4 regions of the Dechloromonas sp. A34 genome follow, and region 1 is predicted to be linked to each of the others. Evidence: riboswitches for the same ligand, from Rfam matches in the RefSeq annotation. Region 1 holds a riboswitch; each other region holds the start of a gene.
What was found. Region 1 has a riboswitch for cobalamin ahead of cbpA (modified peptide precursor CbpA). Riboswitches for the same ligand answer to the same signal wherever they lie in the genome.

Region 1 (2,196 bases):
GCTGCCGTCGGCGGCCAGCGCGAAGAAGGCACGCCCACCGCCACAGGGCGAGATGTCGCACATCAGGCGGCGCGCCGTCGGGGCCAGGATGCCGATCAGGATATTGGCGAAGTTGGCCACCATCAGCTTGCGGCCGGTTTCCTGGTACAGCTCGTGGGTGCGGTCCATGGCGGCGAAGAAGGCCTTGGCCATGTCGCCGTCGGCCGGCTTGACGCCGCGCGCCCCGGGCAGGGTGCAGCGCACGGTGTTGAGCATGCAGGTCGGCACCTCATGGGCGTGGAACAACTCGACCATGCGCGTCAGGTAAGGCAGGTTCTCGGTCGTGCAGGTCGTGATGACGCTCCACGAGCCGTAGCCACGCAGCTTTTCCATGGTGCGCAACACCTTGTCGTGCACACTCTTGCCGCCCCAGGTCCGGCGCGTCGCGTCAGTGATCCCGGCGACCGGGCCATCGAGCGAGAGGCCGATGCTGACATTGCGCGAGGTCAGGAAGTCGAGCGCCGCATCGTCGAGCAGCGTGCCGTTGGTCTGCAGCCCAAAAACGAAATCGTCGCCGAAGGCATCGATCGCCTCGAACACCGCCGCCTGGTTCATCAGCGGCTCGGCGCCGTGGAAGATGGCGCGCGGCTTGCGGCCGTCCGGCATCACCGAACGGAAGTAGTCGCGCAGCTTGCCCAGCGAGGCGAGCAGCGTCACGGCCGGCATGTGGCTGCCGCCGCTGCGCTGGGTATCGGGCAGGTAGCAGTAGGTGCAGTTGAGGTTGCAGCGCTCGGTCGGATTCAGATAGACGCCGGAGGGCTTCAGGCCAAATCGCAGGGCATGCAGTTCCTGCCGGAAACCCTCGGCCTTTTCGCGATAGGCGGCGAGCGTGGCCGGATCGAGCCCCTCGCCGACCTTGTTCTTGTCGACCAGTGCCCAGAAGGCGGTGTCCGGATCGGTTACCGCGGCGTAGATATCGTGGCCGATATCCACCGGCAGGAAATGCGGGTCGCGCAGCGCTCCCGCGGGAAGCGCTGCGGTCATTTGGCCGCCTTCTTGTCCATCAGCACATAGTGCGACAGGCCCATGCCTTCCGGGTTGCAGCTCTTGCGCACGGCGATGGTCGGAACGGCCGGGGCGGCCTGGTTTTCAGTCGTTTGCGGGGTTTTGACGGTTGAAGTCACGGTTTGGGTCATGTTCCACTCCTCGGGAATGCAAAAACAAAAAGGGCTCCGGCTCACCGCACGCTTCTCGCATGCAGTCAGCCGGAGCCCTTGCCTTGGCTCCAGATTGGCATCGATTCGTCTTCTGGCTTCCGGATCAGCCGAAGCGCTGCGCCTTCCCTGCGCGGTATGCCCCGCAAGTGGCTGGTCTGGCGACCATGCAGTCTTCGTCCCCGGTTACAGCGGCGGGCCCGCCACGGATTCGCACCGTGTTCCGTATCTCGATACCGATAGGAGCGCGGATTCTCTCAAAACGCCGCGGAAACGGTCAAGCTTCCTAAAGACCTAGTTCCTGCCACATCGTGTCGACCCGCTGCTTGACGTCGCCATCCATGACGATCGGCCGCCCCCATTCACGGGTCGTCTCGCCCGGCCACTTGTTGGTGGCATCGAGCCCCATCTTGGAACCGAGGCCAGCCACCGGCGAAGCGAAGTCGAGGTAGTCGATCGGCGTGTTGTCGACCAGCGTCGTGTCGCGTGTGGCGTCCATGCGCGTCGTCATCGCCCAGACCACTTCCTTCCAGTCGCGGATGTCGATGTCGTCGTCCACGACGATGATCGTCTTGGTATACATGAACTGACGCAGGAAGGACCAGATGCCAAACATGATGCGCTTGGCGTGACCGGGATACTGCTTCTTGATGCTAACGATAGCCAGCCGGTAGGAACAGCCTTCCGGCGGCAGGTAGAAATCGACGATTTCCGGATACTGCTTCTGCAGGAGCGGCACGAACACTTCATTGAGCGCGACGCCCAACACGGCCGGCTCGTCGGGCGGCTTGCCGGTGTAGGTGCTGTGGTAGATCGGATTCTTGCGCATGGTGATGCGCTCGATGGTGAACGCCGGGAACTCGGCCTGCTCGTTGTAGTAGCCGGTATGGTCGCCATAGGGGCCTTCGAGCGCCATCTCGCCGGGATGGATGACGCCTTCGAGGACGATTTCGGCCGAAGCCGGCACTTGCAGCGCCGAACCCAGGCATTTGACCAGCTCGGT
Region 2 (2,196 bases), 390 kb from region 1:
GTGGAAGGCGCCGGTCGCATAAAGAGTCGCCGCCATCGACAGCAGCACGGCGACCGGCTGCGACCAGAGCAGCGCGGCGCCGAGATAGACCACCACCCCGATGCCGCCGATCAGCAGGCCGACGGCCGGGAAATAGCGCGCCGAGCGGTTCAGCGCCTCGGCCGAATGCCCGACCCAGGCCGGCACCGGCAGCCGCGTGAAGAAGCGGACGGCACCGAAGAAATATTCGAGCTCGCGGCGCAACATCAGCTTTTTTCGGCGACTCCGGCCGATTCGAAGCTGGCCATTTCCTTGAGGAAATTGGCTGCCGCCTTGACCAGCGGATAAGCCAGCGCTGCGCCGGTGCCTTCGCCCAGCCGCAGGCCAAGGTCGAGCAATGGGTCGGCGCCGAGTGCCGCCAATTGCGCCGCGTGGCCGGGCTCGGCCGAGCGGTGGCAGAAGATGCAATACTCAGCCAGCGCCGGCACCAGCCGGGCGGCGGTCAAGGCCGCCGAGCCGACGATGAAGCCGTCGATCAGCAGGACCATCCGGGCTTCGGCCGCGGCCAGCATGGCCCCGGCCATCATCGCGATCTCGAAACCGCCGAATTCGGCGAGCACGGCCATTGGTTCATCCTTGCCACCGGCCGCGCGATAGCGGGCGAGGGCCTTTTCCAGCAATCCCTGCTTGCGGACCAAGCCGGCGTCGTCGAGCCCGGTGCCGCGCCCAATGCAGTCGGCAAGCGGCGTGCCGGTCAGGCAATGGGTGATCAGCGAAGCGGCGGCGGTGTTGCCGATGCCCATTTCGCCGAAGCCGACGACATTGACCCCCTTGGCGGCCAGCCAGCGGATGATTTCGGCGCCGCGACTCATGGCGACGGCGCACTGCTCGCTGCTCATTGCCGGCTGTTCGAGGTAATTGGCGGTACCCCGGGCGACCTTGGCGTCGATCAGCCCATCGCGCTTGCCGAAATCATGCGCCACGCCGGCGTCGATCACGGCCAGTTCCATGCCGTTCTGGCGGGCAAAGACATTGATCGCGGCGCCGCCGGCCAGGAAGTTCTCGACCATCTGCCAGGTCACATCCTGCGGAAAAGCAGAGACGCCGGCCTTGGCCGCGCCGTGATCGCCGGCGAAGACCAGCATCTGCGGCTGGCTCAACTGCGGGTCGAGACGCTGCTGGATCAGGCCCAGCCGTTTGGCAACCCCCTCCAGCTGCCCGAGGGCGCCGAGCGGCTTGGTTTTCTGGTCGATCTTGTGCTGCAGCGCAGCGGCCAACCCCTGGTCCGGGGCGACGATCTTGAATTTTGAATGCATCCGATTCTTCCTGTCCAAATAAACAAAAGGGCCTCGCAGCAGCGCCTTGCAACGCCACCGCGAAGCCCTGTCCACAGGCTCCAGCCCAAACGATTCGACAGGTCTTCTGGCTCTCGGATCAGCCGGTCTGTCGCACCTTCCCGCCGGGTCTGTTTCCCCTGAGCAGTGGCATGTCGCGACATCCGTCCCCGATTACAGCGGCGGGCCCGCCACGGATTTGCACCGTGTTCCGTTTTATCGAATCGGGGCGAATTATACCGGTTGCCGTCCACGCCGACATTCGCCCACAATGCCTGCCATGAAAGAACTGATCCTTGGCGGTGCGCGTTCGGGCAAGAGCCTGCTGGCCGAAAAACGGGCCGCGGAGTCCGGCCAGCAGGTCATTTACCTGGCCACCGCCGAAGCTCGCGACGGCGAGATGGCCCACCGCATCGCCCATCACCGCGCCCGCCGCCCGGCCGAATGGGGCTGCACCGAGGAAACGCTGCATCTAGCGGCCAGACTGCGCCAACTCGCGACACCGGAGACCTGCATCCTGGTCGATTGCCTGACCCTCTGGCTGTCCAACCTGTTATTTGCCGGCCAGGCGGCCCGCCAGGCCGAGGCCGGCGAAGCGATCGCCTGCCCGCTGTTCGACGGCGAGACGACGGCCCTGATCGAGTTGTTGCCGCAACTGCCCGGCCACATCATCCTGGTCTCCAATGAAGTCGGCTGGGGCATCGTACCCATGCATCCGGTATCGCGGCTGTTTGCCGACGAGCAGGGACGGCTCAACCAGCGCGTTGCCGCGGTGTGCGAGCAGGTGACGCTGGTTGCCGCCGGCCTGCCGCTGAGCCTCAAATCGCCTTGCAAAGACTGAGGCGGCAGCCCGTGTGCTAACCTGAGGATCGATCCGGCATTT
Region 3 (2,196 bases), 2.2 Mb from region 1:
CAGGATGAAGGCCCACAATTCTAGCGAATGGGGCCTTCGCTCGATGCCGATCGACCCCGAAGGTCGCGCGGCAGGATACGGCGTTCAGCCAGGCGGCTGAACCGGACACTCGGCCAAAGACATGGCCGGACCCGACCGAAGTCGGGGATCCAAAAGGCAGGTAACGACTGCGACGCCAGCAAGGCTGGACTTCAGGGCGACCGGGGTCGCCGATGAAGGCTGTGCAGACACGATGTCCACAGAAAGCGCTTGTAGTATCGCGCTGGACTTATCCGGGATTCAAGACAGCGGTTTTGTTTGCCACATGCAAGCGTCGGGAATTCCAAGCTTCTTGGCGAGGTGCGAGCTTTGCGCGGGTAATCTACCCACGGCGAGGCAGTTATGTGCCATCCAGATGGCACATAACCACCGGTGGCAACGACCGGGAAAACAGAGAGGTGCTGATGGAGTTGCGCGCCACGACCACTACAGGTAGTGGTATAAATTCGCCGAAGCACCGTATATAGTATATGCGCTTCCTTGACACCCCGCGTCTGTTAAGCCTAGACTCGGTGCCGTTGATGGTTCCCCACCCAGGGATTAAAAGGGAATCCGGTGCCGAGTCTGACTCGAATTCCGGGGCTGCCCCCGCAACTGTAATCGGCGAGCGCTTCGCCAACACATGCCACTGGATGCGTCCGGGAAGGTAGGTGAAGCGCGCTGAACCGAGAGCCAGGAGACCTGCCGCAACGAACTTTCTTTCATGGTTTTGGGGCGGGGTGTCCCTGACGAGAGGTTTATTGCGTGTCTTTCTTGCCGTTCGTTCGTCTGGCCGATTCGACCACGGGTTGCTACCCGCTGGCGTCGCGGCTGGTCGCGTCGAATTCCGGCCTGGCGCAACGTCGATTCTCCGCCCCCCGATACGGAGAATCGCCTTGCAATCGAATATTCACGCCCTTTCCGCCAGCAGCGAGTATGCCGTGGCTGCCCTGCAGGTCATCCGCCGCAACGGCGCCGTCGTTCCCTTCCACGCCGACAAGATCGCCGTTGCGCTGACCAAGGCTTTCCTCGCCGTCGAGGGTAGCCAGAGCGCCGTATCGTCGCGGGTTCGCGAAGTCGTTGCCCGGCTGACCGATGCCGTGGTCCGTTCGCTGACCCGTCGCCTGCCCGATGGCGGCACGGTGCAAATCGAGGACATCCAGGACCAGGTCGAACTGGCCCTGATGCGCTCCGGCGAGCACGACGTGGCCCGGGCCTACGTGCTTTACCGCGAGCGCCGGGCGGCGGAACGCGCCACGCTGGCGGTGGCGCAGGGCGCGCCGGCGCTGCATGTGACGGTGGATGGCGAGCGCCGGCCGCTCGATGCCGGGATGCTGCTGCAGACCTGCGAGGCCGCCTGTGCCGGGCTGGGCGAGGTGGTTTCGACGCGGACCATTCTCGATCAGGCGCTGAAGAATCTCTACGACGGCGTGCCGCTGGCCGACGTGCAGCAGGCGCTGATCCTCGCCGCGCGCACGCTGATCGAGCGCGAGCCGGCCTACAACCAGGTCACCGCCCGGCTGTTGCTGGCCAGCCTGGGGCATGAGGTGCTCGGCCGCCCGCTGGGGCTGGACGAGATTGCTACGGTCAACGGCGAATATTTGCCAAAATTCATCGCGCAGGGCATCGCCGCCGAACTGCTCGACCCGCGCCTCGCCACCTTCGACCTGCCGCGCCTGGCCGCCGCGCTGAAGCCGGAGCGCGACCGGCAGTTCGGCTACCTCGGCCTGCAGACGCTGTACGACCGCTATTTTCTGCACATAGCCGGGCGCCGCATCGAGCTGCCGCAAATCTTCTTCATGCGCGTCGCGATGGGCCTGGCCTTGAACGAAATCGACCGCGAAGCCCGCGCCATCGAGTTCTACGACCTGATTTCCAGCTTCGATTTCATGTGCTCGACGCCGACCCTGTTCAACAGTGGCACGCTGCATTCGCAACTGTCGTCGTGCTACCTGACCACCGTGGCCGACGATCTGGAAGGCATCTACCAGGCTATCAAGGAAAACGCCCTGTTGCAGAAATACGCCGGCGGCCTGGGCAACGACTGGACGCCGGTGCGCTCGCTGGGCAGCCGGATCAAGGGCACCAACGGCCAGAGCCAGGGCGTCATTCCCTTCCTGAAAGTGGTCAACGACACGGCGGTCGCCGTCAACCAGGGCGGCAAGCGCAAGGGCGCCG
Region 4 (2,196 bases), 400 kb from region 1:
GCCGAAGATCGCATCGTTGCCGTTTTCGAGCACCGATTCGACGCCGGCCTTGGCGACGCCGGATTCATCGAGCTCGGCGGTCTCGCGCGAAACGATCCAGCCGACGCGCCGGCGGGCTTCGTCGAGCCGGCCTTCGCGCAGCGGCCGGGCGACAGCTTCGGCGTGCTCGGCCAGGCTGTGGGCGCCGAGGGCGAAGTAGAGCAGGGCGACGTCGACGGCGAAGGGCGCGTAGGGTCGCAGCTGCAGGGCGAGCGCCACGGGCGGCAGTACGACCAGGGCCCAGGCCAGGATGCCGGCGAGCTGAGTCCGCCGATTCAGGCGTTTCTCGACGGCGGCGGCCAGCTTGCCGAAGCCGACCAGCGGGTGCCAGCGGCCCGGTTCGCCGAGCAGGCGGTCGAGCAGCACGGCGCTCAGCGCGGCCAGGGGCATCGCGTACGGGGCCAGGGCTGCCAGACTCCAATTCATTTCGGGAAGACGCCCTTGTGTTGGATATCCGCCTGCATCTCGCGCAGAACTGCAGCCAGCGGGGCTTCGGCCGCGTTCTGCGCGCCCCACTGTTCATGGAACACCAGTTCCTCGACCGGCAGGCGCGGCAGCCAGCCGGCTTTTTCCAGTTCGGGCTTGTCCTTGAAATGGCTGACGTAGCCGATGCACAGGTAGGCGATCGGCACGATGTGATGCGGAATACCCAGCGCGTCTTGCAGGGCCTTCTCGTGGAAGATGCTGACCCAGCCGACGCCCAGACCTTCGGCGCGGGCCGCCAGCCAGAGGTTCTGCACGGCGCAGACGCTGCTGTAGAGGTCCATGGTCGGGATATGGGTGCGGCCGATGACCACCGGGCCGCTGCGCGAGCGGTCGCAGGTGATGCAGAGGTTGATCGGCGCTTCGAGAATGCCCTGCAGTTTCAGGCCGCTGTAGATTTCGCGCTTTTCGTCCGGGAACATCCGCGCCGCTTCATCGTTGGCCTGGGCGAACACGTCGTGGACGCGCTGCTTGACCTCGGGCGAACGGACCAGCAGGAAGTTCCACGGCTGCATGAAACCGACCGAGGGCGCATGGTGGGCCGCCATCAGCAGGCGGCTGAGCAGGTCGTCCGGCACCGGCGTCGGCAGAAACTGGCCGCGCACATCGCGGCGGTTGAAAATGGCTTGATACACCGCTGCCCGGTCGGCAGCGGAAAAAGCGTGCGCCTGAGGCGCGGATGGGTTTTCCATGGATTCCCCTTCTGGAAAAGCGGCGGTTGCCTGGCCGGGCAACCTTGTTTCGTCTCCCGGCCGGTCTTCTGACTCGGATTCAACCGCACGATGCGCCTTCCCGACCGTGGTCAGTGGCTCGCTGCATCGCCCGTCATCCTTACAGCGCTGGGCACGTGGCGGACTTGCACCGCCTTCCCGATTCTCCGTTCAGTACTGCTGAACGGCACCTGGAGACACCTGCCCAAAGCAAAATTGAGCGGGGCCGATGGTGCCATAATTACGGACTTTTTTCACACCTCCCGCCATATGTCCTGTTCTACCCTGATGGTCCAAGGCACTACCTCCGATGCCGGAAAAACGACCCTGGTCGCCGCGCTATGCCGCATTCTGAAGCGGCGCGGTGTGCGCGTCGCGCCGTTCAAGCCGCAGAACATGGCGCTCAATTCGGCGGTGACCAGCGATGGCGGCGAAATCGGCCGGGCGCAGGCGCTGCAGGCGCTGGCCTGCGGCCTCGAGCCGCATACCGATTTCAACCCGGTGCTGTTGAAGCCGACGACGGACAAGAAGGCGCAGGTCATCATCCACGGCAAGGTGGCGACCGATCTCGACGCCAAGGCCTACCACGCCTACAAGCCACGGGCGATGGGGGCCGTGCTTGAGTCCTGGGGGCGGCTGACCGCTGCCTACGATTGCGTGCTGGTCGAAGGTGCCGGCTCGCCGGCCGAAATCAACCTGCGCGACCGCGACATCGCCAATATGGGCTTTGCCGAAGCTGTGGACTGCCCGGTGATCCTCGTTGCCGACATCGACCGCGGCGGCGTCTTCGCCCATCTGGTCGGCACCCTGGACCTGCTCTCCCCCTCGGAGCAGAACCGGGTCAAGGGCTTCGTGATCAACCGTTTTCGCGGCGACATCGGCCTGCTCGAACCCGGCCTGACATGGCTCGAAGAACGGACCGGCAAGCCGGTGCTCGGCGTGCTGCCCTACCTGCATGGCCTGA

Region 2: linked by a shared signal. The riboswitch ahead of cobT (nicotinate-nucleotide--dimethylbenzimidazole phosphoribosyltransferase) and the one ahead of cbpA (modified peptide precursor CbpA) in region 1 are both predicted to bind cobalamin.
Region 3: linked by a shared signal. The riboswitch ahead of NQE15_RS13615 (ribonucleoside-diphosphate reductase subunit alpha) and the one ahead of cbpA (modified peptide precursor CbpA) in region 1 are both predicted to bind cobalamin.
Region 4: linked by a shared signal. The riboswitch ahead of bluB (5,6-dimethylbenzimidazole synthase) and the one ahead of cbpA (modified peptide precursor CbpA) in region 1 are both predicted to bind cobalamin.

Annotation. Positions count from the first base shown of each region.
Region 1 is NZ_CP102486.1:529,550-531,745, reverse strand. Features, by position in the region: gene cbpB (peptide-modifying radical SAM enzyme CbpB) at 1-1,023, opposite strand, end outside; gene cbpA (modified peptide precursor CbpA) at 1,020-1,175, opposite strand; cobalamin riboswitch at 1,260-1,449, opposite strand; gene ubiD (4-hydroxy-3-polyprenylbenzoate decarboxylase) at 1,480-2,196, opposite strand, start outside.
Region 2 is NZ_CP102486.1:136,092-138,287, reverse strand. Features, by position in the region: gene NQE15_RS00685 (adenosylcobinamide-GDP ribazoletransferase) at 1-246, opposite strand, end outside; gene cobT (nicotinate-nucleotide--dimethylbenzimidazole phosphoribosyltransferase) at 246-1,295, opposite strand; cobalamin riboswitch at 1,374-1,567, opposite strand; gene cobU (bifunctional adenosylcobinamide kinase/adenosylcobinamide-phosphate guanylyltransferase) at 1,585-2,154, shown strand.
Region 3 is NZ_CP102486.1:2,717,759-2,719,954, forward strand. Features, by position in the region: cobalamin riboswitch at 545-743, shown strand; gene NQE15_RS13615 (ribonucleoside-diphosphate reductase subunit alpha) at 915-2,196, shown strand, end outside.
Region 4 is NZ_CP102486.1:132,690-134,885, forward strand. Features, by position in the region: gene cbiB (adenosylcobinamide-phosphate synthase CbiB) at 1-465, opposite strand, end outside; gene bluB (5,6-dimethylbenzimidazole synthase) at 462-1,214, opposite strand; cobalamin riboswitch at 1,255-1,442, opposite strand; gene NQE15_RS00665 (cobyric acid synthase) at 1,503-2,196, shown strand, end outside.